2 regions of the Priestia sp. P5 genome follow, and region 2 is predicted to be linked to the other one. Evidence: a T-box and tRNA genes for the amino acid it is inferred to sense, from the RefSeq annotation. Region 2 holds a T-box; the other holds one or more tRNA genes.
The links. The T-box of region 2 lies ahead of leuS (leucine--tRNA ligase). A T-box ahead of a tRNA ligase gene usually reads a tRNA of that ligase, here a tRNA-Leu.
Positions count from the first base shown of each region.

Region 1: it has a tRNA-Leu gene. The T-box ahead of leuS (leucine--tRNA ligase) is inferred to sense a tRNA for this amino acid. The anticodon was not compared.

Region 1 is NZ_JAKWFJ010000001.1:2,521,171-2,537,428, forward strand. It holds gene MMB69_RS13505 (Ger(x)C family spore germination protein) at 1-1,013, shown strand, start outside; gene MMB69_RS13510 (GerAB/ArcD/ProY family transporter) at 1,034-2,134, shown strand; gene MMB69_RS13515 (Na+/H+ antiporter NhaC family protein) at 2,333-3,733, opposite strand; tRNA gene MMB69_RS13520 (tRNA-Gly) at 3,948-4,019, opposite strand; tRNA gene MMB69_RS13525 (tRNA-Leu) at 4,039-4,120, opposite strand; tRNA gene MMB69_RS13530 (tRNA-Trp) at 4,147-4,220, opposite strand; gene MMB69_RS13535 (phospholipase D-like domain-containing protein) at 4,442-5,836, opposite strand; gene MMB69_RS13540 (hypothetical protein) at 6,146-6,415, opposite strand; gene MMB69_RS13545 (GerAB/ArcD/ProY family transporter) at 6,920-8,041, shown strand; gene MMB69_RS13550 (hypothetical protein) at 8,138-8,371, shown strand; gene MMB69_RS13555 (GerAB/ArcD/ProY family transporter) at 8,388-9,530, shown strand; gene MMB69_RS13560 (FAD-dependent oxidoreductase) at 9,557-10,891, opposite strand; gene MMB69_RS13565 (YrvL family regulatory protein) at 11,133-11,570, opposite strand; gene MMB69_RS13570 (DNA topoisomerase III) at 11,654-13,735, opposite strand; gene MMB69_RS13575 (DUF2339 domain-containing protein) at 13,863-15,518, opposite strand; gene MMB69_RS13580 (hypothetical protein) at 15,692-15,928, opposite strand; gene MMB69_RS13585 (hypothetical protein) at 16,030-16,258, opposite strand, start outside.
Region 2 is NZ_JAKWFJ010000001.1:45,262-61,519, reverse strand. It holds gene thpR (RNA 2',3'-cyclic phosphodiesterase) at 1-478, opposite strand, end outside; gene cysK (cysteine synthase A) at 669-1,601, shown strand; gene pepV (dipeptidase PepV) at 1,633-3,036, opposite strand; gene MMB69_RS00305 (DeoR family transcriptional regulator) at 3,445-3,666, shown strand; gene MMB69_RS00300 (pseudouridine synthase) at 3,889-4,605, opposite strand; gene MMB69_RS00295 (putative polysaccharide biosynthesis protein) at 4,656-6,299, opposite strand; gene MMB69_RS00290 (BaiN/RdsA family NAD(P)/FAD-dependent oxidoreductase) at 6,511-7,782, shown strand; gene MMB69_RS00285 (sporulation protein Cse60) at 7,787-7,966, opposite strand; gene MMB69_RS00280 (rhodanese-like domain-containing protein) at 8,178-8,489, opposite strand; gene leuS (leucine--tRNA ligase) at 8,729-11,143, opposite strand; T-box leader at 11,208-11,426, opposite strand; gene MMB69_RS00270 (hypothetical protein) at 11,670-11,861, opposite strand; gene MMB69_RS00265 (GntP family permease) at 11,926-13,248, opposite strand; gene MMB69_RS00260 (MDR family MFS transporter) at 13,405-14,592, opposite strand; gene MMB69_RS00255 (hypothetical protein) at 14,751-14,906, opposite strand; gene MMB69_RS00250 (YtzC family protein) at 14,919-15,182, opposite strand; gene mnmL (tRNA modification radical SAM protein MnmL/YtqA) at 15,352-16,258, shown strand, end outside.

The DNA of each region.
Region 1 (16,258 bases), 2.5 Mb from region 2:
CTGTTACGATCTATTCTGCTTCCGGTGATAATTTAGTTGAAGCAAGCAGACGCGCTTCAGCTAGAATTTCCCGAAGACTTTATTATGCCCATACCAACTTAGTCGTGATCGGAGAAAAACTAGCGCGTGAAGAAGGAATTAACATTCTTATTGATTCTATTGACCGCGATCCTGAGTTTCGAATTACGACTTCCTTAGTAATAGCAAACCAGTCAAGTGCTGCTGATTTGGTAAAAGCACTAACGCCTGTCGATAAAATTCCAGCAAACAAAATTATGAAAACACTGGAGTTCACTCAAAGAAAATGGGGAGAAAATCTAAAGGTTTCCTTTCAAGAAGTGATGAGATCTCTCGAATCTCCCGGAGGAGAAGCACTAGTCTCGGGTTTTCGTTTAATTGGAAATCCTCAACAAGCAGAAAAATTAGATAACCTCCAGCAAAGCGCACCAGAAGCTACCCTTCGTGCTTCTGGCATTGCTGTTTTTAAAAATGGAAAGTTGATCGACTGGCTGTACAATAGTCCAGCCAGAGGCAGCGTTTGGATTCTTGATAAAATACAAGGAACCGATATTAATGTAGACTGGAAAGGAAAAAAAGAAGCGCTTGCCTATCAAACAGTTCGTCAAAAAACGGATGTATCTGTAAAAATGATCGAAGGAAAACCTTATGCGTCCGTTCACACTCGCGTAGAAGGTGATCTTGGAGAAGTGGAGGTCCCTGTTGATACACGTCAACCTGCTCTAATTAAAAAAATGGAAAAAGCTGCAGGTAAAGAAATAAAAAAAGAATTACAAATAGCTATTAAACAAGCTCAGACAGACAAAGTTGACATTTTTGGGTTTGGAGAAGCGCTGGAACGCACGCGCCCCAATCAGTGGGAGAAACTCAAAGCAGAATGGGATGATGTTTACTTTCCAAAATTGAATGTAGACGTTACAGTAGAAGCTTACATTCGCCGAACAGGTCTGCGCAATAAATCATTTCTTTCTAGCGTAAAAGAAAAACAACACTAAGATAAGGAGGTTCTGGCTATATGGAAAAAGCAAAAATTAGCGCCACTCAATTATTTATTCTCATGGTTTTATTTGAACTGGGAAGCGCCCTATTAGTCCCTCTTGCAATGGGAGCGAAACAAGATGCGTGGCTAGCTATTTTAATTGGAATGCTGTGCAGCTTTTTTTTCTTCTTAATCTATCATAAGCTCTATTCCTACTATCCGGACCTCCTGCCTACAGAGTATATGCAGAAAATTTTAGGTAAAGTACTGGGAACACTTCTTGCCTTCATATATATTGTGTATTTTTTATACGATGCATCGCGAGTTCTAAGAGATTTCGGAGAGATGCTTCTTACTTTTGCCTATCCCGATACCCCTTTATTTATTGCCAATGCTTTATTGATGCTGGTCATTATCTATATAACCCGAAAAGGAATTGAAGCAATAGCGAGGTCAGGAGAACTTCTGTTTATTTTTATGTATTTTCTGGCTATTGCAGGCTTCATCTTAATTATTAGCTCAGGATTAATTGATTTTAAGAACTTACAGCCGGTATTAAAAGAAGGAATACTCCCTGTTGCCAAAGTTGCTTTAACCGAAACGCTGTATTTTCCTTTCACAGAAGCTATTGTATTTACCATGCTTCTACCTTATTTAAGCAACCCCAAAAAAGCAAATGTCACCATGCTATGTGCAACGGGATTAAGCGGAATTAATCTAATTATTACGATGATCATTAACATTAGCGTACTTGGAGTTGATTTGACAACAAGATCTCAGTTCCCTCTTCTTAGTACTGTTCAAACGATCCAAGTAGCTGATTTTTTAGAGCGTCTAGATGTATTTTTTATGTTTGCTATGGTTATTGGGATTTATTTTAAAGTTAGCATCTTGTTTTATGCTTCTATAATAGGTACAGCTACTTTATTTAAAATTAAATCTCCTTCACGTCTAGCTTATCCTTTAGGCATCATTGTGTTATTTTTGTCGATTACAATCGCTAGTAATTTTCAAGAGCATCTTTATGAAGGATTACACGTAGCGAGATTTCTTTTACATATGCCTCTTTTTGCTATCGTACCTATGCTGCTTTTGATTATCGCCTTTTTGAAAAATAGGAAGAAGCAGCACAGATAGTATATCTCTAATAAATAGAAAAAATAGCTTTAAAATTATCGAGGTGATGTTCGTGTATATATGGTTTTATGATCATTTTGTTAATACCATCTTATTTCCGCTTACTTGTATCATGCTAGTGTGCGTATCATTAGGACTGTATGCATATTTTAAGCTGAAAAAAATAAAAAATTGATACTAGATGGCTATTTCTCTCATTCAAAACATGAAAGATACAATGAGATAAAAAGCAACTGTTATTCCTGCTGCAATTAAAGCTGGCTTTAATTTATATTTGGCATATTCAATAACAGATAAATCTAATATTTTGGCGATGGTATTCGTATCGTCGCTTAAAGGTGAAGAAAATGCTCCAAATGAACCGCTTGCAAATACTGCACCGATAATCAACGGCAAAGAAAGATCTGCAGAACTTGCAAGCGATACACCAAGCGGCATTAAAATCCCCCACGTCCCCCAAGCAGACCCGATAAAGTAAGAAATAGCAGCTCCAAACACAAACATAAAAGGAGTGACAAACATTTGGGGAATCCACTTAGAATGTACCGTCACGAAATTCGAAAAACCCAAGTCTTCTGTAACAGCGGATAATCCCCATACTACCGATAACAGCAGAATAACGGACATTAAATCATTGCCTCCTGTGATAAAACCATTAAGCAAATTCTGTAATGTAAAGCGCTGAAACAAGAAAAAAATGAAGGTAATTAACGTAGTCATAATTAAAGCTACTACCATCGCTTCTAGCACGTCTGCTTTAATAAATGCTTCAAAAAAGGTGTGACTCTTGTGATGTCCACTCCACCATGTTAAAAGTAAGGTAAGTGAAATCACAATAAGTAAAGGTACTAACAGATTCCAAGGCTTAGAAGGCAAATCCTTCGATACGCAAGGATGACAATCATGCCAATCTTTTTCGTCTTCTTCCTCGAGCTTCATAGGAGCCGTAGATGTTGAATGATGAAAAAAGCTGAAATAAATCCCTACTAAAATAATCACAATCGAAAAGAAGTTATAAGGAATGCTTTGAATAAACAAAGAATAAGCGTCTTGTTTTATGCCTTGATGATCAATCGCCATTTGAATGATTGAGACCATATATCCTACAAATGCCGTTGCCACAGGAATTAAGACGATAACAGGAGTAGCAGTTGTTTCAATAACAAATCCTAGCTCTGCTGTCGTCATTTTCACTTTTTTCAGCAGTGCTCTCATGATGGGCGCGATCGTAACAAAACGAAATGTGGGAGCACTGAATGTTCCAATGGTTGAAACATAGGTTAAAATGAGGGCCTTTTTTCTTGTATCAATTCTTTCAGCAGCTGTTTCCACAAAACCTTTAACTCCTCCAGCCATCTTAATCATTCCGATAAGCCCTGAAAACGCGTATAAAAAGACGACGATTTCTATATTACTTTTATTTCTAAGAGCTTGTACAACGTAGTAAAGTAGCTTTTCAACACCTCCGATAATCGAATGATCAATCAAATAAGCGCCTACTAATAATCCTAAAAACAATCCTGGCAGCACTTGTTTCGTGAAAATAGCTATGGGAATAACAATTAAAAACGGTATAATTGAAAACCAACTAGATTCCATAGGACTCTCCCCTATCTTAAAAACCATATTAGATGTCTTCACGTATCGTTCATTAGCTTTTAATGTAACCCCAATATTGTGTGTATATTCACGAAAACAACACGTATAAGCAGTACTGTTTTAATAAAATATTTCTGATTACAAACAGCCCACTAAAACTCTTTATTTCTACAACAAAAAAGCAGTTTGCACATGCAAACTGCTTTTGAAAAGAAGCGGAAGACGAGGTTCGAACTCGCGACCCCCACCTTGGCAAGGTGGTGTTCTACCACTGAACTACTTCCGCGCATATATGAAAGTAAAGATGCGGGTGAAGGGACTTGAACCCCCACGTCATAAGACACTAGATCCTAAGTCTAGCGCGTCTGCCAATTCCGCCACACCCGCGTGTGAATTAAAAGATAACTCCAAAATGGCAGGGGCAGTAGGAATCGAACCCACACTGACGGTTTTGGAGACCGTAGTTCTACCTTTAAACTATGCCCCTAGAAATGATTTCTTCAAAAGAACCTCGTTTATTAACGACGCTATATTATAGTAAAACATATATGTAATTTCGTCAATAGGTCTTTTGATGAATCATAACTAGTACTAGCGGCTTCAAAAAAACTGTGAGGCATATCACAGCTTTTTACACATTCCCTTCCCCAGCTGCAGTCTTTTTTAATCTCCGCTATTTGTTTTTAGAGACTCTGCTGTAACACAGTACTATACAAAATGTCTCCAAAATCTTGTAAGAACCGAAAGAATATGTAGAATTGCAGATTTTACAGGAGGCACGTTTTTTTGAGAATCCGTATTAAAATCCACAGGTTCTCCCTCATTTCCTACAAGCATACTGTGAGAAATTTTGGTTTCAATAGCTCCTGTTAACTCGGCTGCAAATTCTTCACTATCTATCATAACCATGGATTCAGTGTTTAAAAATGCAGAACGTGAATCTAAGTTAAAAGAACCAACTGCACTTAAACGCTGATCATAAACAATAGATTTCCCGTGAATTGAATAAGGCTTTTGATATTCATAAAGCTTCGAACCAGCTTTTATAACGCGATTCTTTACTCCCAAGTATGCAGAAAAAGCCATAGCATTTGGAGTCGATGTAATAGAATTAGTTAAAATAATTCTTTGTACTTTGGGTTTTACCCGCTTATCTATATACTGTTCCATCTCTTTTGTTGGTACGATATAAGGACTTTGAACGACAATGGATTTTTCAGCTTGTTGGGAAAGCTTAATAAATGTTTTCCATATAAAAGGGCTTTTATTAATTCTTTGAATAGGATTTGTAATAAAAGAAACCTTTCTTGTAGGCATCGTTGATTCTCTCCATATAATATAAGGATGGACAAAAGGTTCGTTTGCTTTTTTGGCCTCTTCGTATTGATCTATCAACAATTTTTTTCCTGAAAGACCGCGAAATTGTTTAGTTTTCTTGAGCTTTGGAAAAGCTTTGCGTGTATACGGATGATTCCATAATTTCTTTATATACTTCTCCATTGAGAGAATAACACTATGACTTTCTTGCTTTGTGTTATAAATCAGCACATCACGGTCATAGACAAAATTTTTATCTGGTTGACTGGCCAAGTATTTATCTCCAATGTTTCGTCCTCCAATAATACCTAATTGGCCATCGACTACTATTATTTTATCGTGAAGACGATTATGCCATGTCCAAGGTTTAAAAATAGTAAAGGGCTCATAGTACTTTAATTCAATATTATTGTGGAAAGCTAGAGCATAAAGAACATTTTTTCTCTTACCTTTTAACCCATGAGAGATCCCATCTAACAGCACGCGAATACGTATACCTCGATCCGCAGCTTCGAATAAAGCGCCCATAAGTAAATCCGAAGAACGACCTTTACCGATGGAAAAATACGCAATATCGATTGTATGCCTCGCTTCTTGAATCATCTGCATCCGAACAAGCCCTGAAAAATAACCATTTTCCAAAAGCATAACTCGGTCTGTGGATTCTTTCTTCCCGTAAAAATTCTCAGTATTCATTACTTTTAAGTCTTTTCCCTTGTGCAAAGGGACATAAAACAGTACCACTGCAGTTACGAATACATATATGAAGTACAATACGACAATCATTATTAGTATGTTTATTAGCATGTTTCCTGTCACAATCCCTTTCCATTCTTATCGTTCTGTTTTTATTAGGATTCTTACTTTTTTAACTTCTATACCTTTTAAAATAAGAATGGAATGATGGATTATTTGTTACACTACTGTTGATTTCCGTGCAAGTCTTCGCCTTTCCTTCCATACAACAGCTAGAAGCAATTATATACACGAAACCTACGTTCACACTACCAGTAAAAAAAGCAGAAGTTCATTATCTTCTGCTTTTACAATTTATACTCACTATTGTGAACCTGCCTAAGTAAAACAGCGGCTCTTTTATTGATTAAGGTCGTTCTCCATATCTTTTATATCTTGCTGAAACTCTGTTAAACGCTGACGCTGTGTTTCAGAAGCATTTTCAAGCGCGTTTTCAATTTGCTGAGAGGCTTCATTCACTTCACCTATCGCTTGCTTCGCTTCATGTCCATACGATGCATCATTTTTAGCTTCATTTGCCTGTTCATATGCATCTACTGCTTCTTTATGCCCCTGCTGTGCTGCTTGAAACGATTGTTGTTTATCTTTGTTATATGGGAATTTTTTCATCATAGTGCTCCTTTCCATTTGTTTACTCTATAGTGTGGCATTTTTCCACTTATTCATACGACGTTTCAATAGGTTGAAGCTGCGTAAATATTCCGCGTAACGAATTCCTTTATTATTTAAGAGCGTCCAATGATATCTTTTATCCCTTGAAATACTTTCTATATTTTACATAAATGTATAATCACTTTCTTTAGCGGACATCATACGAGTAGCTTATTTGAACGTCAAAATATATTGGGGTTGACTGCATGCACTTGTTTCTTTCCTTTTTGATCATTTGTGCAGGGATTATATGGATGGAAATAAAAAGATTACCTCAACACTCTCATAAAAAGGAACGGAAAATTTTTATTGTATTCATGACAATCAGTATCATGATCGCTCTTGCAAAAATCTTTCGGCTGCCTCTACCGAACCCTTCTGATTGGGTAGAAGCAATGTTCCAACCTTTAAGTCACTTATTATTCCGTTGGATCACTTAATTAGTGTATATGGCAAAAGGATGTGCTCATTTTGCTTAATGAAATCAATATTTCGGCTACGCAATTTCGCAAGCTAGTAACTTTATATAGCATCGGAAGCACAATTATTGTTGTGCCTGCCGCTATTACGGCTGATGCTCATCAAGATGCCTGGATTGCAGCACTTTTCGGTGTAGCATCAGGAATTGGCTTAGTTTTGCTTTTTACCTCGCTAGGAAAAATGTTTCCAACGCTTACGCTGATGGAAATGAACGAAAAAATTTTAGGCAAACTGCTTGGAAAGATTGTTTCTGCTGTTTTTGTATTATCCAATTTATTTATCAGCAGTCAACTTCTTTACTATGTAGGAAATTTTCTCACTACACAAATTCTTCCCTACACGCCGCTTACAGCCATCCACATTGCATTTATGGGTGTGGTCATCGTAGGAGTAGGCCTAGGAATAGAGGTTATTGCACGAAGTGCCGAGATTTTATTCCCTTGGTTTGTCGGATTATTCGGACTTCTCATTTTATCTATGATCCCTCAAATTAAAATAGAGCATATTCAGCCTGTGTTCGAAATCCATCCAAAAGCTTTTATTCGGGCTGTTTTAACGTTTTTAAGCATGAGTTCTTTGACTTATACGATTTTGCTTATGATTTTTCCTTCCCATACACCAGACATAAAAAAGGCCACTCAATCTTTTTATATAGGGAATATAGCCGGTGGACTAGTGATGGTTACGTTAATCTTACTCGGAATTTTAGTGCTTGGTCCTTATTACTCCCAAATCACCATGTTTCCAAGCTATGAATTAGGAAGAAGAATCGATGTAGGAAACTTTCTTCAAGGAATTGAAGTAGTCATTGCTATTTTGTGGTTTATTACTCTCTTTTTTAAGCTTTGCATTTACTTTTACGCTACTCTTTTGGGGTTTGCCAATGTATTTCACATAAAGGACTACAAGCTATTTTCTTTTCCAGTCGCACTCATCATGATTACACTTTCCCTTATTGTGTATCCAAGCGTTTCTTATCAAAAAGATTGGGATACAAAAACGTGGATTCCCTACAGCTTACTTGTAGGCATCTTATATCCGCTTTTCCTTTTAATTGCAGGATTTATTCAAAACAAAAAGCAGCATTCTTCTAACAGCGACTAAAAAATCAAAAACCTTTAATAGAGAATGCACATTCAGTATAAGGAGTTATTTTTCTGGAAAATATAACATTAATTATTCATGTATAGGAGCTAGTCTATGCTAGGGGTATTGGGGTTACTTATTGTTTGCACGCTCGTCATTTGGTTTGAAGCACCTAACTTACGGCAAAAAAAAGCGAAGAAAGAATTATGGCTATTCTACACAGTTCTTGCAATTGGAATGTCCGTAAGCATCTGTAAAGCACTGGGTTTATATGTTCCAAATCCTTCTGATTTATCAGCTGCTATCTTCAGGCCAATCAGCATATTTTTACTTCATTTATTATCTTAATACGTAAGACGAGGAAGTGAATACCTTGAAACCTGTAGTTAAAATTTCAACGATTCAATTTCGCATGCTCGTTATGCTTTATACAATTGGAAGCACAATTGTTATTGCTCCAGCGGCTATGACTGTTGATTCTAAGCAAACTGCTTGGATTCCGGCTATCCTCGGAGTAGCATGCGGATTTGTATTAGTGAAAGTATATATAGCTCTCGGACTTTTATTTAAAGATAAAAATCTAGTAGAAATCAATGATGTAGTATTTGGAAAATATCTAGGAAAAGGTGTATCTTGTTTATTTGTCATATCTACTGTCATAACGTGCAGCCGTATTGTATACTACGTCGGGAGTTTTTTAAATACCCATATTATGATGGAAACGCCGCTGCTTGCTATTCACATTATTTTTATGCTTGTGGTTGTGTTCGGGGCAAGACTCGGTCTAGAAACAATTGCACGCTGCTGTGAAATCTTTTTCCCGTGGTTTGTTGGCCTTCTCGGGATTTTTATTTTTTCACTAACTCCTCAAATGAAACTTGAAAATCTTATGCCTTTAATGGACATTCACTTAAAGCCGCTGACTCATTCGGTTCTTATCTTTCTTAGCATTACTTATTTTACTTTTGCTCCTTTGATGATGATTTTCCCCCTTCATTTAAGAAAACCTGAAAAAGGAGCTAAAGCTTTAATGAGCGGAAGTCTGTTAGGTGGATTTATTATGGTAATTGTTATTCTCTCTTGTATAATCGTTATTGGTTCTTATCATTCTTCAACTACCATGTTTCCTGTATATGAAATGGCTAAGCGAATTGAGGTGGGAAATTTTTTGCAAGGAATCGAGGTAATTATTGCTATTATATGGTTTCTCACTCTTTTCTTTAAGGTTTCTCTTTATTTTCATGCTTCCATCGCTGGACTTTGTCATATTTTTAACATCAATGAAACTCGATTTCTAACGTTACCGATGGGATTAATTGTTACGACTTTTTCCATTATTGTGTACCCAACCATTACCTATCAAAAAACATGGTTAGCCGAAACGTGGATTCCCTATAGTTTTTTGATAGGAGCTTTATATCCTTTTATTCTTCTTATCATAGGATGGATCCGCTTTAAACCTGCTAAAATAAAAATAAAAATAAAAAAGATAATAAAATCCACATAAAAAAAGCAGGTAGTCACCTGCTTTTTTTATGCTTGAAGCGCTTGAAGCCCTGCTTGGTTTAAGAAATGCCAAGGCTTATTAAAGTGGGGCTGAAAGAAAAAGTCCATAAAGCCAAGCTCATCGATCGTCATTTCTTGCTGTACGCATACGGACAATGTATTGATTGCTTGAGTAGCATCAATTTTAGAAATAACCTGTGCGCCTACAATTCGTCTTGTTTCTTCTTCATATACTACTTTCAACGTAATATTTTCGTACGTTGGCATGAATTCAGGTCGGTTATTCTCTGATATTGTGATGCTTTTCACATTCATATCAAAAAGAGAAGCTGCTGCTTCAGTTATGCCGGTAGATGCAACATTGTAATCATAAATATGCAAGCCTGATGTTCCTTGTGTTCCCATATACTTAATCGTCGGCTTAACAAGGTTTTGAGCTACTAATGTTCCCATTCTAACCGCATTGGTAGCAAGTGGAATATAGGCATGTTTCTTAATCGGATTGTAATAAATGGCACAGCTATCTCCGGCAGCAAATATATCTTTTTTGCTTGTTTGCATATATTCATCAACCACAATTGCGCCGTTTGGAAGCATGTCTACTTGTCCTTTTACTAAGTCTGTATTTGGACGGAAGCCAACACACAGAATCACAAGATCCGCTTCGTATTCACCTTCAGTTGTCACTACTTTTTCAACAGATCCATCGCTGCCTACAAATTTAGTAACCGCTTGGTTTAATGCTAATGTAACTCCGCGATTTTTAAATTCCGTTTCCATCAAGCTTGTAAACTCTGGATCAAGATATTTATTTAAAATACGATCAGCACTATCAATAAATGTGACTTCTTTTCCATATACTTCAAATGCTTCTACTAATTCTGCACCGATATAGCCAGCACCAATTACGGCGATTTTTTTTGCTTGTTTTGCTTTTTCAATAATGTGATTAGCATGCTGATAATTTTTACAAAGCACAACATTATTTAAATCGATGCCTTCAAGGTTTGGAATAATCGGCCATGATCCAGTTGTCATCACTAATTTATCAAATGTATCTTCAAATTCTTCGTTGGTTTCTAAATTTCGCACTGCTATTTTTTTGTATTCTGTATCAATATTCGTAACTTCATGTTTCATTTTCATATTTACACCCATCTCTTGCAATTCAGACGGTGAAGAGTAAAATAAACCATTTGCATCTTTTACGACCCCGCCTACATAGAGCGCAATTCCACAAGACAAAAATGAAACATTATCATTTCGCTCATAAACTGTAATTTTAGCTTCTGGATAAAGTTCTGCCATATTTTTTACTGCTGCTGTTCCTGCATGTGTACACCCTACTACTGCAATTTTCATAGATGATATCCCCCTTAGGATTATAGAAAATATGATATTGTGAAGTTATTCACATATATTGTGAAATGTTTCACATATCTTTTACAATTCTTATTATACAAACATGTTTATCCTTTTTCAAGAGATATGTGAAAAAAATCACATACTTTTTTTAAAAAAATATGTTAAAGGGTTCTTTAAATAGCGTTGAAGCTTGATATGATGCGTTTTTTTGCTGATGCGCTGCTGATGAAAAACTTCATCAGCTTGTTTTTTTACGTAGAAACTCACTATCCAATGCACTCTCCATCCAAAAAAATAAGACGGATAAAAGAGTCACCGCTAAAATAGATACAGTGATTCCGCTCACAAGCAAGTCTGCTATATAAACTGATAGAAAAGTAAAAAATATATCCACAAAAGCTGCAGATGTTATAAATAGTACTCTGTTCATCCTAGCATTCTTCATTAAAAAAACAAGTGCCTTTGAAAAAAGCTCTGTGATAGAGCCAAACACAAAAATAAAAAATAGAAATAAACATATGGCCCAGTAAGAGTCATATTCCACTCCCATCACTCTAAGGAAGCCTATAAAACCAAAAAAGTAGCTTCCCATTAAGATAGCTAAAATGATTAGTACCATCGCTCCTGCTATAAAGAACGCAATTAAACGATCCATTCCCTTGTTTTTTCTTTTCATTGTTCCACGCCACCTTGCTTACTCATCACTTAATCCATATTATACTAAAAAAGTGCGATACCATGGTATCGCACTTTTCGACGTTAGTTATCTTTTTTATCTTGAAGAGCTTGTTTTAAAGCATCCCCCAAGCTTGAACCAAATGCTCCGTCATCGTTGTATTTGTTAAGAAGCTTTCGTTCTTCTCGTTTTGAAATCTTTTTCTTTTTGTCCTCAGCTTTTTCCACTACTTGACATGAACGGCATTGGAAGTACGTACCCGCTTTTCCTGAATGAATTTCCATTCGTTTATGACACTGCGGACAGCGTCGATTCGATAATTTAGGGTCTTTTGCGCGTCTATAGCTGCACTCAAGACTTGAACAAACGAGCACTCTTCCTTGCTTTGTTTTCTTTTCTTTCAAGAACGAACCGCATTCCGGACATTTAGAGCCCGTTAAATTATGAGGTTTGTACGTTTGGTTACTTGTTTTTACTTGCTTAACCAGCTTTTCTGTTTGTTCGCGAATATTTGTTAAGAACTCTTTTGCATTTCCTTTTCCTTTAGCAATTGCTTCTAAATCACGTTCCCACTTAGCCGTGAGTTCAGGCGACTTTAACTCATCCGCTACTAGGTCAATCAGCTGCTTTCCTTTTTTGGTTGCATGCAGACGATTGTTTTGGCGATCAATGGATTCGTTTTGCAGAAGCTTTTCAATAATATCTGCACGTGTTGCCGGCGTGCCTAAATTATGTTTTTCCATTTGTCCAAGAAGATCTGCTTCTGTATAGCGCTGCGGCGGCTCTGTAAATGCACTTTTCATCGTTACATCTTGAATGCTCAGCTTGCTGCCTTCTTGCATATCAGGCAGCTTCACCGTTGCTTCTGATTCTCCACCAGAAACTTTTTTAAAGCCTGCATTTACGACTTGCTTTCCGCTTGCTACTAACTGTTCCCCATTGACTTCAAGCTCGGATTTGACCACTTCATACTCATATGCAGGATAAAATAACGAAATAAATCGCTTTGCAATTAAGTCATACAGCTTTCTTTCATCAGCTGATAAGTCCTGTAAAAACACAGACTGATCCGTTACGATGATAGCATGGTGATCACTTACTTTCTCGTTATTCACCACTCGTTTTGGCAACTGTGCATTTCTTAAAATTGGACGAACTTCTTCTTTATATACAGCAGAGATACTTTCCAAGCGCTCCTTCATAGTGGAAACCATATCTGTTGTTAAATAACGAGAATCTGTACGTGGATACGTGACTAACTTATGCTGTTCATATAACTTTTGAAGTACATTTAATGTCTTCTTAGCAGAGAAGTTAAAGCGTTTATTAGCATCTCGCTGCAGTTCGTTTAAGTCATAAGGAAGCGGCTGCGCTTCTTTATGCATTTTGCGCTTAATTGTTTTTACAACTGCCTCACCTGATAATTTTGAGTGCAGCTCTTTTGCGCGTTTTTCATCAAAAATGCGCTTTTCATTGCCTTTTTGCCAAGCTGCTTCAAAAGATGAAAACTGAGCTGTAAGCGTCCAATATTCACTAGGCTTAAATGTGTTAATTACTTGTTCACGCTCAATTATCATCGCAAGCGTCGGTGTTTGTACCCGCCCTGCCGATAACGGTTCTTCGTATTTAGTCGTTAACGCTCTCGTTACGTTTAAACCGATAAGCCAATCGGCTTCTGAACGGCAAACCGCTGAATCATACAAGCGATTAAACTCTTTTCCTGGCTTTAACTGTTTAAACCCGTCACGAATTGCTTTATCCGTTTGAGATGAAATCCAAAGGCGTTTAAACGGCTTGTTCCAGCGTACCTTTTCCATAATCCAACGTGCTACAAGCTCTCCTTCACGCCCTGCATCAGTCGCAATAATTAACTCTCCAATATCCTTTCTTTTTGCTAAATCAGATACTGTGCGAAACTGAGAGCTTACTTTACGAATTACTTTTAGTTTCATTTTCTCAGGCATGATTGGCAGATCTTCTAATCGCCATGTTTTATATTGGTTATCATAATCCTCTGGTGTTTGTAATTCAACTAAATGACCGAGTGCCCATGTTACGACGTACTTTGGCCCTTCAATATACCCTTTTTTTGTTTGTGTGCTGCCAAGTACACGTGCAAGATCACGTGCTACACTTGGCTTTTCTGCTAATACAAGTGATTTCATTTTATGTATACCTCCAATTCACTTGTTCCATTATACATGATTGGATACCTTTTGTACGACTTCAAGATTAAGTTTACATAATTATATTATAATAAAGAAAGCTGAAGAATTTCTCTTCAGCTTTTAGCTACTTCTTTTTATAAAATAGGCGCGAAATAATTAAACCGATGGCTCCTAAGACGATAAATAGTAAGGCACGTATAGCCATTGGAATAAAAGGTAAATCATATAAAACAAGTTTGAAAAGTGTTAAAAATAACAGGCCGACACCGATATACGTGGCTGTTTTAAAGGTTCGAAGTGATCCTATTACGAATGCAGCAATGACCAAACATAGCCAAACAGCCGTCATAATAAGCGTTTGCGTATTAGCGGAAAGATCATTGGCGCCAGCGGCCGTCACTTCCGTTGCAAAAATTAAAGAAAGAATAGAAAAAACAATACTTCCTCCAATTTTGAACGTATCGTGCTCATCTTTTTCTGTTTTTTGAATACTGATCCATACAAATACTAGAATAGAAGCTAACACAACAACCCAATTTAATGTCGGAAGAGACAGCACTTGTTCGATTGGTGTAACTAAGATATACGTGGCACTCAGTATATAAATCGTATAAGAAAATAGTTGATGAAGTAGATTTTTATACGTCATGGCGATATAGTAAACAGCAAGTCCTTGAATCACATATAAAATGACTCCTTCTCTTAAATCGACGAGCTGATGAATAAAAAACGCTACTGCAACAATTAAATAGGTAATAAAAAATTCAAATTTCTCTTTAGAACTTCTTACTGTGTAAACACCTAGTGCGTAAATAATAACTAGCGCAAGCAGCACCATTGTGGTCGTACCATCGTCAAAAACGGCAAGCAGCCAGCCGTACGTAACTGCTAAACTCGATAGAAGGGTAAACGCATATACTTGGAGTACGGATTGTGATAGAAAAAAACTAGAAATTAAGCATAAATGCTGAATCAGAATCGCCATACCTAATAACTCTTTTACACCATTATCACCAACAAACGAGTAATAAATGAGTAGCGTAAGATTTAATAGTACCGCGGAAAGAACATATAAAATTGAATATTTTTGTTTGATTGCCACATACAAAAAGGCAATATACAGAAGCGTTTCATAGCCAATGAAAACGAGCGCATTAGGCGAATTACTTTCAATAAGAAAAGGAACTAGTACGCCTCCAACCGCGCTAATAACCCCTAATGCCTGTGAACGATAAAAGACTGTCGCGATAATCCCTAAGATAATCCAGCTCGTATTTAGTATAAAAGCAAGCGTTGGTCCCGCTAAATGATATAGGCTATGCATCGCAAACGTCGTTAACATAAGAATAGGAATAGCTCCTCCTACAAGTACTTGCCCGAGCACCAACCTACCCTTTTTAATTTGGAAATGACCTGTCACAGCAAAACCTATTGAAACAACGAAACCGAGAACAACTTTTACTTTTTCATTCATTAATCCATAGTCAGAGGCTGCTTTAAATCCCCATAGCACGCCAATAATAAATACAAAAATAAAGATTCTCGGCAGCCATATTTGAAAAAGGACTTTTTCCCAATCAACAGGTTCTTCTATTACCTGTGAACTTTTAGCTGTTGTTTGAGCAGGACGTTTAGCGGTCTCCTGGCGCTGCTTGGGAGGAGCGTGAACTGCTTTTGGTCTTGGAGAATTTGTTTTATATACGAGCGACTTTAGCCTGGCTACGTCTTCTTCTAAACTGCTTATTTTTCGTTCAAGTTCTTCTATTCTTTCTTTTTCCATATTTCCTCACCCTTTCTCTTTAAAGTATTTGTGATTTTTATATGTATATCTTACAGCACTTAACTATTATACCATTAAAAGGAATATCACTTAGAAACATTCTATTTTTAGCAAAAAAAAATACAGCGTCCTTTTCAAAAGAAAAGTTCGTTGTATAGGATGTGCTGCATTTTTTATGTCACTTTCTCGCTGTATGTACTATGAAATCCCGCTTCGATGTGGGCTACTTGAAAACTATGGTGACCAATTAAATATTTAACAATATCCACACGGTCAATTTTACCGGGCTTATTGTTCATTGCTTCTCGCACCATAGATTGAAATGTTTCTTTGCAAAACTTCTTTTCATGAAGCAGAATCGTTTCACAATACTCTTCATGGTCTCCCTCTGAAATACGATAATAATGCATTTCTTTCACCCCTTTTTAATGTTATACCTATTACATACCCCAAATATTGCTATTTTAACAAATTAATTTTATTATTCTTTATTTTCCCATTTATATATGGTTTACAGCGCAACGTTTCGAAACTCTTCGTTATAAATGCTAATTTGAAGACGCTGAGAAAAACGTTCTTCTTCAATGTAGGTCTCATGCATTAATCCAACAGGATATACCTTCGGGTTTTCGCCACTTCCTAATATGTATACATACATCTTTCCTTCGTTTGTATATCGAACCTTCGTCGAAATACCTCCTTGCTCTTGAAGAGGCGCATAAACAGCTCTTACATTATCT
Region 2 (16,258 bases):
ACGAACTTACTTGAAACTGTTCTTCAATCGACGTTTGCTTTAACTGTTCTTCCAAAAGTCCGGCTTCCCCTCCCCACTTCTTTGCAATCGTAATATGAGGACGATAAGGACGTTTTTCGTATAAGCCGCTTAGATCTTCCCATACGGCCTGTATATCCCTTTGCAGATTCATAAGCTTATCACTTGGCCTAAGGCTTACATAAAGCACTCTAGGCTTGTTATACGCACCGAACACATCGTACTGACCTGTCTGCAGTGAAAAACTTGAATGACGGGAGGCTACTTCTTTTAAGCGGGTAATCAGCTTTTCCTTTTTGTCATCTAAAAACCCTAAAAATTGTAGCGTTATATGATAATCGTCAGGGTATGTCCATTGTTTGAAAGGAAAGGGTATTAATTCCTTTGCCCAATTTTCTGCCTGATGTGCAATAGATACAGGCACATCGATTCCAATAAAATAATGTTTATCACCTTTCATCAAATCGCTCCTTCTCTTTTTATTATCTTTCCCCAATTGGTTATGTTCAAAAAGAGCTAGATCTATTTTAAAGGTTTTTCCGGATAAAATAGAGAGGTTTTTCTGAAAATTTGTCATGTGCTTAAAAAATAAGAATTTGTGTTATCATAGAAATAATACAGAGAATTTTTATAAGAAAAGGATGAGAAAAATGAAAGTTGTTAACAATATGGCTGATTTGATTGGCGAGACACCTCTTGTTAAGTTGAATCGTCTTCAACCTGCAGATGGAGCATCCGTTTACTTAAAACTAGAGTTTTTTAATCCAAGTCGTAGTGTAAAAGACCGTGCTGCTTTTAATATGATCGTGGAAGCTGAAAAAGCAGGCTTGCTCAATGAAAATTCTACTATTATTGAACCAACGAGCGGAAATACAGGTATTGGCTTAGCTATGAATGCAGCGGCAAGAGGTTATCGTTCTATTTTAGTCATGCCAGATACCATGACTCAAGAACGAATTAACTTGTTAAAAGCATATGGTGCTGAAGTTGTTCTAACACCGGGTGATGAGAAAATGCCTGGAGCAATTCGCAAGGCAGAAGAGCTTACAAAAGAAATTCCAAATGCATTTATGCCCATGCAGTTTGAAAATAATGCAAACCCTGACGCTCATCGAAAAACGACTGCTAAGGAAATTATCGAGGCAATGAACGAGTTAGGCAAAGACCTATCTGCTTTTGTTGCTACTGCTGGAACAGGCGGAACGATTACAGGAACTGGTGAAGTCCTAAGAGAAAACTACCCAAATATGACCGTTCATGTTGTGGAACCAGCTGGGTCTCCTGTATTATCTGGAGGAAGACCTGGTAAGCACAAGCTTGTAGGAACAAGCCCTGGATTTATCCCTGATACGCTTAATGTGGATGTTTACGACGAAATTTTAAAAATTAATGATGAACAAGCCTACGATATTACGCGACGCTTGGCTTCTGAAGAAGGAATTTTAGTCGGTCCTTCATCTGGCGCTGCGTGCTATGCTGCTATCGAGGTAGCCAAAAAATTATCTCCTGATCAAGTGGTCGTATGTATCGCTTGCGATACAGGTGAACGTTATTTATCAAGCGACCTGTTCTCATTTGAATAATAAAAAAGCGAACGCAAAGGCGTTCGCTTTTTTATTTAGCTAATTCGTAAATAGCCTGTGCATAGATAGCTGTTGCGCGAAGTAAATCTTCAATTACCATGTACTCGTCTTTTTCGTGCGCTACTTCTTCACGGCCTGGGAAAAGAGGGCCAAATGCCACGCCTGCTTCTAATGCTCTGGCATATGTTCCTCCTCCAATTGAAATGAGTGTAGGTTCTTCATTTGTTTGTTCTTGGTAAACCTTTTGAAGCGTTTGAATAAGCTCATGTTTTTGATCGACGTGATGTGGTTTAGAATCTGTAAAATGTGTGATGGTCATTTGATAAGATTCACTTTTTTCTTTAATCGTATCAATAATATCGTCAATATGAGCTGATACAGGATAGCGAATATTTAAACCAAAGTGCCCCGCTTCTTCTTGATTGTAAGACATGATTCCAACATTTATCGTTAAATCACCCGTGACCTCATCTTTGCGATTTAAGCCCATTTTTTCGCCTAGTGCATCTTGGACTAAATACGCATTTGCATAACCTACAAACTGATTAGCTTGTTCATCAAGTTCTAATGTGTGTAAAAAGCGAAGAAGTGTAAGTCCAGCATTTTTCCCTTTATCAGGCACACTGCCATGTGCTGAAACGCCTTCTAAAGTAAGTGTGTATACATCGCTCTTTTCTGTTATTGAACCTTTTAAAGACTGATCTTTTAAAAATTGATCATATTTATTTTTAATATCCGTTTCAATATGGAATTCAAGAACAGCTGTTGCAAGATCAGGAACCATATTGTAGCGTCGCCCAGAGACAAATGATGTAAGCTGAACGCTTCCCTTTGTTCCTTCAATTGGCTGCTGGCGAATTTCTACGTCTGTAATGCCTTTTTCAGCAAAAATGATAGGAAAATCCGCATCGGGCGCAAACCCCATAGTTGGCATCTCTTCATGGTTGAAGTAGTGGTCCACACATCTCCAGTCACTTTCTTCATCCGTTCCAATGATCATTCGAACCCGTTTAGATAGAGGAAGCCCTAAATCTTTCACAATTTTCATCGCATAATAAGCAGCCATCGTCGGGCCTTTGTCATCGATTGCTCCTCTAGCAAAAATTTTCCCGTCTTTTATTTCACCGCCGTATGGATCAACCGACCACCCGTCTCCTTCAGGAACGACGTCTACGTGACACAAAATGCCAAGAAGGTCTTTTCCTTCTCCCGCTTCAATATGACCTGCATATCCGTCTACGTTCTTGACGGAAAACCCGTCATTTTTTCCTTTGTTTAAAAGAAAGTGAAGCGCTTGAGCAACTCCAGGTCCGAATGGCTCTTCTTTTTTTTCTGTGCTTGTCAAAACACTTTTAATTTGCAAAAAACGCTGCGTCTCAGCTAGAATTTCAGCTTCTCTTTTTTGCACTTCCTCTTTCCAATTAATTGCCGTCATCTGTTTGTCTCCTTTTCCTGCTTTTACAGATTGTATCTATCATTACTATTGGTAATTTTAACTTTATCATACCTTTATATAGAAAGAAATAATTGTCTCTTTCCTTTCATATCAAAGGTTTACAGAGTCAAAATTCCGGGAAATAATTTGTAGGCACAATCGATAAAAACGGATTCTATTTGTTTATTGTTTACATATACTATAAAAAATGTGCAAATAGAGGAAGGAGATGTTACGAAAGGATTACATATTTATATCATTTTTTGTAAATATTGTGTTAATTTGCGTTTTCTCTTTTATTTTTCTGTCGATTTTGTGTACAATAAGGATAAGGACTGAAATAGTGCTTGACATCTCAGAGTTATAAAGAAGTTGTGCCTTACGAAAAACGAATAAGGAAGTGGTTTTTTGAAACCTTCAACTAATCGAATGCTAACTCGTATCAAATCGGTCTATATGTTCATTTGTAAAAATGGAACAGTTACAACGCAAGAGCTCGTAGACGAATTTGGTATTACACCAAGAACCATTCAGCGTGACTTGAATGTGTTAGCATATAATGATTTAGTTCGCAGCCCAAGTCGCGGTACATGGACGACTACGCAAAAGAAGGTCAAGATGTCATCCTAGTAAGTTTATTTCAAGGGTAGTAAGTGATTTATATATAGAGATAAAATTCTACGCAGTAGAAAGTCAAGACTTGGACGAGTGCATAGTCCCCCGCTCCATTTGCACGTCAAGCAGAGTTGGTACTCGTTTAAGTGCTTTAACGTGAAATGTTTCACTTGTCTAATAAAGTGGACAAAAAAAGGAACCATTTTAGACTTAGGTTCCTTTTTCTTTCGCCTCTTCTTAGGCATTTGATTTTTGTAATAAAGCTAGTTCTTCTTCCGTTAACTCCCTGTATTCTCCTAAATCTAACGACTCGTCTAATAGCAAAGCTCCCATAGATAAACGTTTTAAATACGTTACTTTTTTTCCTCTTGCTTCAAACATACGCTTCACTTGATGAAATTTCCCTTCAACGATCGTTAATTCAATTTCTGATTCCACACCGCTTGTTAGTACCTTTAACTCTGCTGATTTTGTTACGTATCCATCATCAAGAGTGACACCCTGTCTAAATGCTTCAGCATCTTCTTCAGTCACCGGTGCATTAATTTTTGCAAAATACGTTTTAGGAACGTGCTTTTTAGGAGATAGCAGCTGATGTGCAAGCTGACCGTCATTTGTCAGCAGCAAGAGCCCTTCTGTATCTTTATCTAAACGCCCTACCGGAAATGGATTATACACAGCATCGTCAAGTTCAAGTAAGTCCAAAACTGTTTCATGAAGAGAATCTTCCGTCGCTGATATGACACCTTGCGGCTTATGCAGCATAAAGTAAACAAATTCTCGGTAAGAAACGGCTTCGCCATGCACAGTTATTTCTTGTTCATCTGGATTAACATGTACCTTAGCATCTTTAACCGCTGTACCGTCTACCTTAACAGCTCCAGTCTTTAAAAGACCTTTAACTTCTTTTCGGCTTCCGTACCCAATGGTAGAAAGCAATTTATCCAAACGCATGTAATATCCTCCTTTTTTTGAAAAGAAGATGACTCTAACGAGTCATCTTCTTATGCACTGCGCTGTTTATTTCGGCGCAGTATCTTTCGTTCAATTGCACCTGTTACCCTCGCTCCCATTACTTTTTCAAGCAGGCTTGAACGATAGGTAATAATAAAGTAAATAAGGCCGCCTACTGCTGCTCCTATAATCGTAATAACAGTGGCAGAGAATCGTCCTGGCTCTGTAAACAGACCAATCACTGCTGCGACAATTTTTACGCTGATTCCCATAATCGCAACAAAAATGAGAATAAGCACAGAGCGTTTTATAAACTCACTGTAGTTGTATTTTGCGTGTTTTTGAATAAGCGCAAACATATAAACAAGAGATACGATATAGCCTAGTGCTGTCGCTAAAACTGAACCAATCTCGTGGAACATAAGAATAAATGGAACGTTCACGACAATTTTCACAATCAATCCAAATAATAGACTTAAAACAGCATATTTTTGTTTGTTGATTCCTTGTAAAATAGCTCCATTAACCGTGAAAAATGAGAACAATAAGGCTACTGGTGCATAGTAAAGCAAGACATTTCCACCCGCATCCGATGCATCTGTTCCAAAGAAAAACGTATACGCTGGGCCAGCCAAAGCCATTAATCCTACAGATGCTGGCAGCACAAGAAACATAATCGTTTGATATGTTTGATCAATTTGCTTTTGCAGTACGTTATAATCTTTATTCACAAAGGAACGTGTAATCGTTGGTACAAGAGTCAAACCGAACGCAGTAGCTAATGAAACAGGAATCATCACAAGCTTTGGAACATAAGACTGAACAATTCCGTTCATTGACTCTGCTATTTCTTTTTGTCCAGCCGCTACCATCGCACGGTTAAATGTGAATTGATCCACATACTGATAAAGCGGAATAGCTAAGCTGACAAAGACATATGGCAATGAATACGTAAGCAGCTCTTTAAAGATGGATACGGTAGAAATACGCGTCGGCGTTACCGTCTGCTCATTCACCATTTTATCGAGATGTGGCTTTCGTTTTTTCCAGTACCAAATTAATACGGCCAGTCCAGCAAGAGCTCCTACAAAAGCCCCCATCGTAGCAAATCCAACGGCTAGTGCAAGACTTCCATGGACAACTTTGATGACGATATAGGTAGATGCCAATAAAAAGACAACCCGCACAAGCTGTTCAACTACCTGTGAAACGGCTGTTGGCCCCATAGACTGGTGACCTTGGAAAAATCCCCGCATTAAACTCATCATCGGTACTACAATTAACGCAACACTAACCATTCGCATAACCATTACTACATCTTCTAAGGAGTTATTTAAATCAGAACCTCCCAGTGTAATTCTAGACATAACAGGAGCTAACGAATATAAAAGTAAAAATGCAAGTATTCCTGTGACAAGCATTAATTTCATGCCGGCCCGGTACATTCTTCTACTCGTATAGTAATCACCGAGTGCATTATATTTTGATACAAATTTCGATACGGCCATTGGCATACCGGCTGTAGCAATACTTAAATAAATAGCATATTGGTTATATCCGTAACCAAACAGTGCTCCCCCTACGGTTCCAACAAGGATCGCAAATGGAAATAAATAAATCATTCCCAAGATTCGGGATACATAGGTGCCAAGCGTCAGCACAAAGGTCCCTCTTAACAATTTTGAATCAGACATACGTTTGCCTCCGATACTTAATGTTACATACTGATAATAATGATAGAATTGAAAAGAAGCAAGTGACAGTATACACTAAGAAAGGTCTTATACTCACTCGCACTCGTCAACAAACTAAAAAAACAAAGACTATAGCCCATTTTATCCAATGTTGAGAGATTTGTCAGTGAACAAACTAAAATTTTTTAAGAATAGACAGGTTGGTGAAAGTATGATATATGATGTAGTCGTAATCGGAGGAGGACCTTCTGGTTTGATGGCATCGATTGCAGCTGGTGAGTCAGGTGCAAACGTATTATTAATTGATAAAGGCAATAAACTTGGACGAAAGCTGGCCATTTCTGGAGGCGGACGCTGTAACGTAACAAACCGCCTTCCGATTGATGAACTTATTAAACACATTCCAGGAAACGGACGCTTTTTATACAGTGCGTTTTCTGTTTTTAATAACGAAGATATCATCTCTTATTTTGAAGGCCTTGGAATTAAATTAAAAGAAGAAGATCACGGGCGTATGTTTCCGGTCAGCAATAAAGCGCAATCTGTTGTTGATGCATTAATTAGCGAACTTCACCGTCTTCGTGTGACAATTCGCACAAACACAGCCGTTAAACGCGTAAACTATGAGAATAACACGGTGAAAGAAGTAGTGCTTCAAAATGGAGAAGCAATCCAAACGAAAAGCGTTGTGATTGCAGTAGGCGGAAAATCAGTGCCTCATACGGGTTCAACAGGAGACGGCTATCAATGGGCAAAAGATGCAGGTCATAAAATTACGGAGCTTTATCCCACAGAAGTTCCTATTACATCTAGCGAACACTTTATTAAAACCAAGACGCTTCAAGGTCTATCGCTTCGCAGTGTAGGACTAAGCGTGCTTAATAAAAAAGGCAAGCCTGTCATTACTCATCAAATGGATATGATTTTCACTCACTTTGGCATCTCTGGCCCTGCCGCTCTTCGCTGCAGCCAATATGTTGTTAAAGAGTTAAAGAAACAAAAAAGCAACACTGTTCAAATGTCTCTTGATTTATTTCCTAGCCAAAACGAAGAAGATATTTTCCAAAAATTAGCCGAAATGACAAAAGAAGAGCCGAAAAAAGCGATTAAAAATGTCTTAAAAGGTTTTGTATCTGAACGCTATCTATTATTTTTACTTGAGCAAGCAGACATTGATAGCCAAGCTCTAGCGGGACAGCTTCAGCATGAGAAACTGAGAGAGTTCTCGAGAATGTGCAAACGATTTGAATTTGCTGTAAACGGCACGCTTTCTCTAGAAAAAGCATTCGTCACGGGAGGCGGCGTATCCGTTAAAGAAATTCACCCAAAGGAAATGTCTTCGAAATTTATGCAAGGTCTTTACTTCTGCGGGGAAATTCTTGATATCCACGGATATACTGGAGGATACAATATCACTTCTGCCCTTGTAACAGGCCGTTTGGCTGGCAGTAATGCAGGAGAATTTGCAACAAGCCTAGCATAATATGCTAGGCTTTATACATAACCATGGCTGAAAAACAGTACACCTGCTCATCACGATCAACATCCACTGTCACTTGATACTTAATATCAACGACGTCTTCATCCTCTAATTTCCGTAAAAATCGATTCACCGCAAATTCTAAATCTTTTTCATGCTCTTTATCAAACATTTTCACTTGTATCACAGCTTCTACCACCTTGTCCTATCAAATTTGCTTCAATCAGAATGGACTGCTTCTCTCAATGATGGCTTTCGTACTGATTTTCAACTTCTTCCTACCTCTATTTTTATGAAGACTTTTATAGATTTAGTCATCATTTGTTTTGCTACTATCATTTTAGTCGGATGGTAGAAGTTTAATTCAAAAAAAAAGCGCCTGTCAAAGGCGCTTTTTCTTATTTATTAACCGTTTTTCCTTCCCACTCTAACATACCGCCAACCATATTTGTTACTTTATAACCTTGTTCTTGAAGGTAGTAACATACGTTTTCACTACGGCGTCCAGAACGGCAAATGAAAATATATTCTTTGTCTTTATCGAAATAATCCACATTAGTTGGAATATCATTCATGCGAATGTGTTTAGCAGTTGGAATCATTCCTTCTGCTACTTCCTCATCTTCGCGCACATCAACTAAATGAAGCTCTTCTCCATTTTCAACGCGTTTTTGAAGCTCTTCAGGCGTAATCACTTTTACTTCTTCCATCTTCGTCATTCCTCTCTATTCTTTCATTCAGCTTGCTATCGCTATTGTAGCAAATTCAAATACCTTTATGCCACTAAATAAGAAAAGCTTAAGCAGCAGCCTACCTAAGCTTTTCCAATCGTAGTTAAAGGTTTAACTAAGGGCCTGATGTCAACCCTGAAAGGGGGACATCAGACGCTTAGGTCTAGAACAGACCCCCTGACTTCTCTTTAGTCAGGGGGTCTGTTCTACATCAATACTTAATTAGCTACGATGTTTACTAATTTACCAGGCACAGCAATCACTTTGCGCACTGTCTTACCTTCAATGAACTCTTGAACATCTTCATTAGCCATTGCAATATCTTGAAGCTCTTCACGAGATGCTTCAGCAGGTACGTTTAATTTTGCACGTACTTTACCGTTAATTTGAACGACAATTTCCACTTCATCATCTACAAGTTTCGCTTCATCAAACGCAGGCCAAGCCTCATATGAAATTGTATCTTCGTGACCTAGTTTGCTCCATAATTCCTCAGTCGTATGAGGACAAATTGGTGCTAATAGCTTCACAAATCCTTCTACGTATTGCTTTGGCAGCACGTCAACTTTGTATGCGTCGTTGATGAATACCATAAGTTGAGAGATACCTGTATTAAAACGAAGGCCTTCGTAATCTTCCGTTACTTTTTTCACCGTTTGGTGATATACGCGTTCGAGTGTAGTGTCATTGCTTTCTTGAACCTTGCTGCTTAATTCACCGTTATCGTCAACAAGTAAGCGCCATACACGATCTAAGAAACGGCGTGCACCATCAAGCCCTTTTGTTGACCAAGCAATTGATGCATCTAAAGGTCCCATGAACATTTCGTAAAGGCGAAGCGTATCTGCACCGTGGCTTTCTACGATTTCGTCTGGATTTACAACGTTACCTTTTGACTTACTCATTTTTTCATTGTTTTCTCCAAGAATCATACCTTGGTTAAACAGTTTTTGGAACGGCTCTTTTGTTGGAACTACGCCGATATCATATAAAAACTTATGCCAGAAACGAGCATACAATAGATGAAGAACAGCGTGTTCAGCTCCACCTATATAAATATCAACCGGCAACCATTCTTTTAATTTGTCTGCATCTGCTAACGCTTCACTGTTTGTCGGATCAATGTAGCGTAAGTAATACCAGCAGCTGCCTGCCCATTGAGGCATTGTATTTGTTTCGCGGCGCCCTTTTTTGCCCGTTTCCGGATCTACAACGTTCACCCAGTCATCAATGTTTGCTAATGGAGATTCACCTGTACCTGACGGCTTGATTTCAGTTGTTTTTGGTAAAACAAGCGGAAGCTGATCTTCAGGAACTGCAGTTGTTGTGCCATCTTCCCAATGAATAACAGGAATCGGTTCACCCCAGTAGCGCTGACGGCTGAATAACCAGTCACGCAGACGGTATGTTACTTGTTTTTCACCTTTTTCATTTGCTTGAAGCCACTGAATCATATTTGAAATTGCTTCTTCTTTATCTAGACCATTTAAGAATTCTGAATTAACGTGCTCGCCGTCGCCTGTATAAGCTTCTTTCGAAACGTCTCCACCCGCTACTACTTCTTTAATCGGCAGTTCAAATTTAACAGCAAACTCATAATCACGCTCATCATGAGCGGGAACAGCCATAATTGCACCTGTACCATAGCTCATTAGAACATAGTCAGCAATCCAAATTGGCATTCTCTCGCCGTTTACAGGGTTAATTGCATAAGCACCGGTAAATACGCCTGTTTTGTCTTTAGCTAAGTCTGTACGTTCTAAATCGCTTTTGCTTTTAATTTGATCTAAATACGCTTCTACCGCTTCTTTTTGTTCGGCTGTCGTAATTTTATCCACAAACGGATGTTCAGGTGCTAAAACGGCATACGTTGCCCCAAATAGCGTATCAGGACGCGTTGTGAACACAGTAAATGTTTCGTCATATCCATCAATTGTGAAGTGAACGTGAGCTCCTTCAGAGCGTCCGATCCAGTTTCGCTGCATTTCTTTAATACTTTCTGGCCAATCAAGATCATCTAAATCTTCTAGTAAACGATCTGCATAAGCTGTGATTTTAAGCATCCACTGCTTCATTGGACGACGCTCAACCGGATGCCCACCGCGCTCACTTTTGCCGTCAATAACTTCTTCGTTTGCAAGTACTGTTCCCAACGCAGGACACCAGTTAACAGCTACTTCATCCACATAAGCTAAGCCTTTTTTATATAGCTGTAAGAAAATCCACTGCGTCCATTTATAGTAGTTAGGATCAGTTGTATTAATTTCACGCTCCCAATCGTAAGAGAAACCTAGCGATTTGATTTGACGACGGAAATTATTAATGTTAAGTTCAGTGAACTCAGCCGGATCGTTTCCTGTATCTAATGCATACTGCTCAGCAGGTAGTCCGAATGCATCCCATCCCATTGGATGAAGTACATTGTATCCTTGCATACGCTTCATACGAGATAAAATGTCCGTTGCTGTATAACCTTCTGGATGCCCAACGTGTAAACCCGCCCCAGATGGATAAGGGAACATATCTAATGCGTAAAACTTACGCTTTCCTTCATCTTCTGTTGTTCTAAATGTTTTATTTTCTTCCCAAACTTTTTGCCATTTTTGTTCGATCTTTTCATGATTAAAAGCCATACATAATCCTCCTTGTACGCTCCAGCTGTATTTAATTAAACTAAAAAACCCCTCATCCCTCAAACAAAGGGACGAGAGGTTGAATAAACTTCCCGCGGTACCACCCAAATTAGCACAATTATGTACTCACTCATTTTCCTTAACGCGGATAGACGGTAAATGTTACTTTCCTTCACATTTACAACTCCAAGGTGAGTTCATGAACGCTCGTTTGCTGACTCGCACCACCCGTCAGCTCTCTTAGCTCGCTTCGTTCATTACTATTCCTTATCATAGTTTTTACATCATACTACCTTGTATTGTAAATAATATGTTCGTAAACTGCAAGTTGTTCAACGGATTTTGTAAAAGTTTCTGCACTGCAGCACTGCTTTGTTGCTAAATCTTCTCTTTCATTCTTATATATGAACAACTTCTCCCAAAAACATACATCCACGGCCAAACAAAAAAGACAGTGAGACATAACTAAATCAATCCAATTTAAAGACGAACAAATAGGATAAATGCGCTAGTATGAATCTCTTGGTTACACCGCTGTTGATTTCCGTGCAAGACTTCTCTTTCCGCGGGCAGCCAATGAGCCTCCTCGTTGCATACACTCATGCGGGGTCTCACCTATTTCAGGAGTCTTTGTCTTGCCCTCCACTCCACTGCTCGAAGCACCTAAACAAATGAAACCTACGTTCACCATAAACATAAAAAAATCCGAACGATTCATCGTTCGGATCTTCCTTCACCTAAAATACTTTTATTCCAGTCTCTACTTTCTTTAGCGGCTATTATTAAATGCCAAATCCAAAAGAAAACAGGATAATCGCAAGTACAAGACCAACAAGCGGAACAATTACCGTCATAGCTGCAACTGATCCATACGCATCTTTATGAGTTTCTCCGCAAATAGAATTAATTGTGGTGACGACATAACCATTATGAGGCAATGAATCTAATACTCCAGAGGAAATAGCTACTACGCGATGGAGAGCTTCTGGATTTACACCAGCATCTAGATAGTGAGGGGCTAAAATTGGCAGTGCAATCGCCTGACCTCCTGAAGCCGAACCTGTCATCCCCGCGATAACACTCACCGCAATAGCTCCCCCAATTAACGGACTTCCTGGAATATGCGTCATGGCATCTACAGCTACTCCAAACGCGGGAACAGCCTTAGCAACCCCTCCAAAACCTACTACAGCGGCTGTATTCCCAATCGCAATTAACGCACCCAAGGTTCCTTCTGAAGCTGCATTCCAAAATCCTTTAAAATGCTTTCGGTTCACAATATAAGTGACAATGATACCACTTAAAAGTGCGACAATCAACGCAGATTGCTGAAGTGGCTTATGAAGTGCAAAAGAAATAATGAGCACGACCACAAGGGGAAGCAAACTTAATAACGGATTAGGAAGAGACTGATTTTCCGTTACTGCTGGATCTTTCTCGCGTGATACAAAACGCTCTCCATTTTTAACTGCTTTTGAAATCAAGCGCTTTAACCACCAGTAGCCGAATACAGCCATCACTACCGCTACAACTAAACTAACTTCCCATCCTGCATACGGACTAGTCTTCAAATATTCAATTGGAATCCAGTTTTGGATTTCAGGCGATCCAGCCGAGGTCATCGTAAACGTAACGGAACCGAATGCTAAAGCAGCAGGGATAAATCGCCTCGGCAAATCAGCCTGTTTGAATAAGCTTAAAGCCATTGGATAGACAGAGAATGCTACTACAAACAGACTGACTCCTCCGTATGTTAAGACCGCACAGGCAAGTACAATCGCCAACACTGCTCTTTTCATTCCTAGTTTACTGACAATCCAGCGAGAAACACTATCAGCGGCCCCGCTGTCTTCCATTACTTTTCCAAAGACGGCGCCCAATAGAAACATTAAATACCAAGAAGCAATAAATCCTGTGAAACCAGACATGTAATTTCCAACAAAATTTGCTTCTCCTTCTTTCACCAGCTGTGGAAATAAAGGCATTCCGCTTGTTAACGCAACAACTAAAGCACTGAGCGGACCTGCTATAAATAAATTCATGCCTCTCATCGTTAGTACAATGAGCAGCAATAACCCTCCAATTAATCCAATCATACTAAGCATGTTTAGCCCCCCATGAAGTCATATAATTAGAAAACGCTTACATATTTACAGGTATATACTCCTTTCTTTGCTTGTCACAACCCTTACTATATTATTAAAGGAATACCGAAGACATTCCTACGTTTATTCAGCAGTCAAAAATAAAACCACCTCTATTTATTTAGAGATGGTTAGTGAACGCTGACGTTTTTCTTTTAATTTATAATCGTATATCCATGTTGTACACATGCTGAATAGCAATAGCCCAATTAATAAATAGCACAGCGTAGACATATTAAACGCATCGAAAATAACGCCTCCAAAGAGAGGACCAATCATTTTACCTGCAGTAGCCATGCTGTTAACTACGCCTTGATAAAATCCCTCTTTTCCAGATGGAGCCAACTGACTTGCAACAGCTGGAATGGCTGGCCAAACGAACATTTCTCCAATTGTTAACACAACCATTGCTGTTAAGAACTGCGGAAATGTTGTAGCATTCACCACGATAACAAAAGAAGCCACAAAAATAACCGTTCCAATTAGGACCTGTACTTTTAACGTTTTTGCTACTTTTTGAATGATGGGTACGATCAAAGGCTGACCGACTACAATTAAAATCCCGTTAATCGTCCAAAGCAAACTGTAGCTAGAAAGAGGTATATTCAGCTCACGCGTATGCGTAGCAATCGTTGTTTGCCACTGAACATACGCAACCCAGCATAAGACATACCCCGTACATAAAATAAGAAGAGCAGTCAGCTTCGTTTTATGCCCAATGCTTCCTGCTTCATTAAGGACATTCGTTTGTCCAACGGTAACCGAAATATGACGATATGAAAAAATAGCAATAAGCAGAAAAATAACGTACAAAATTGTATTAGCTAAGAAAATATACGTAAATGAATAAGACGCTACAATGCCCCCTACCGCGGCGCCAATAGCTACTCCTGCATTTTGAGCAACGTACATCGCATTAAATGCTTTTCTTCCGCCTTGTGGCCAAACGGACCCTGCCATTGCATACATAGATGGAAACACAATACCAGATCCAAACCCTACAACAACCAAGAGAACAACGTATGTAGGCCAACCATGGAAAAACACGAGTCCCACTAATGCAATAAGAGTAATAATAATTCCTGATAAAATGGATTTATATCCTCCTATTTTGTCAAAAAGCGTTCCTCCAAGCAAATTTCCTACTACGCTTGCAGCAGAATTCAGCATAAGAACCACTCCTGCGACGGATAATGACTTTCCTAAATGTTCATTTATATAAATTGTATTGAGAGGCCATAAAAATGAAGCTCCCGTTACGTTTACAAGCATACCAATAATCAAAAACCAAAGTGATTTGGGCATTGATCTCCCCCCTATCTATTCGAATGCCAACGTACATTCTAGTCTTTTCTTAAAGGGTTCGCAATGCTTTTACATATAGACAATTTATTTGAAATTCGCTGACTATTTAAAAAGGTGATTTCACATGACAATATCATGCAAAATCACCTTTTTACCGCTTACTTTTGCTTCGAACGAACCGGCTGGGCACGCTTGCTGTTTCGTGCTTTTAATTCTTTTACCGGATCAAAATCTTTTCCTAGCTCAATGTCATTACTGTTGATCCCGTTTTTTGTTTTTTGTTCCGGATTATTTTGATTTGAACGCGTTGCCATAAAATCCTCTCCTTAATGCTGAGTTGTGATCAATTTATTTTGCAGCTGCTGAACTTGCAGGCGCATGCGATATAGCTGCTCTCTTTGCTGTGCATTTGCACTGTGAGAAAACTCTTCAATTTCTTTATAAGCATTTTCTAATTTTTCCTGTGCTTTTGTATATTCAGTGTCGTTATAATGTTCTTGCTTCATGCCTTCCTGCAACTGACCTTGTCCAAAGCGAATAGCATCTTCACACTGTTGCATAAGTTGATCCACTGCTTGACGAGTTGTCATTCTCTATTCCTCCTATTCGTTCATTTCTGTCTTATTTTGCGCAACTTTACTTCCCTTTACGACAAGAAGAACCTGTTAAATATAAGCATCCTTAAATTTGTTTGGCACTTTTTCACGTTTTTGATACAATTTGTTGATGTATATTGCATGTAAAAAGGAGGTTGCTGATTTGAATCAGACAAACCCATTTCCGTATAAATCTGAAAACAAACGTTATCATACCTGGAATTACCACTTACGTAACCACTTTGGCCATAAGGTATTTAAAGTAGCCTTAGATGGAGGATTTGATTGTCCAAACAGAGACGGCACGGTAGCTCACGGCGGCTGTACGTTTTGCAGTGCTGCCGGTTCGGGGGATTTTGCCGGAAACAGAGCGGATGACCTTGTGACACAATTTAATGAAATCCGTGAAAAAATGCATCATAAATGGAAAGACGGAAAATACGTTGCTTACTTTCAAGCATTTACTAATACTCATGCTCCTGTCGAGGAGCTTCGTGAAAAATATGAAGCTGTCTTAAAGCTTCCCGGAGTTGTTGGGCTTTCTATCGCCACGCGCCCTGACTGTCTCCCCGACGATGTGGTGGAGTACTTGTCTGAATTAAATGAACGAACTTATCTATGGGTAGAGCTTGGACTGCAAACTGTTCATGAACGAACTTCACTGCTTATCAACCGGGCACACGATCATCAATGCTATGTAGATGGCGTAGCAAATCTTCGAAAACACGGTATCCGCGTTTGTTCTCATATCATTGATGGCTTGCCTTTAGAAACACCTAATATGATGATGGAAACGGTACGAGAAGTAGCAAAATTAGACGTTCAAGGAATTAAGATTCATCTGCTTCATTTGCTAAAAGGAACTCCTATGGTCAAACAGTATGAAAAGGGCCTTGTTGAATTTCTTTCATTTGAAGAATACGTAAAACTTGTATGCGATCAGCTTGAAGTAATTCCTCCTGAGATGATTGTTCATCGTATTACAGGCGATGGACCGATAGACCTCATGGTTGGACCGATGTGGAGCGTGAATAAGTGGAGCGTGTTAAATGCCATTGATCAAGAGCTCG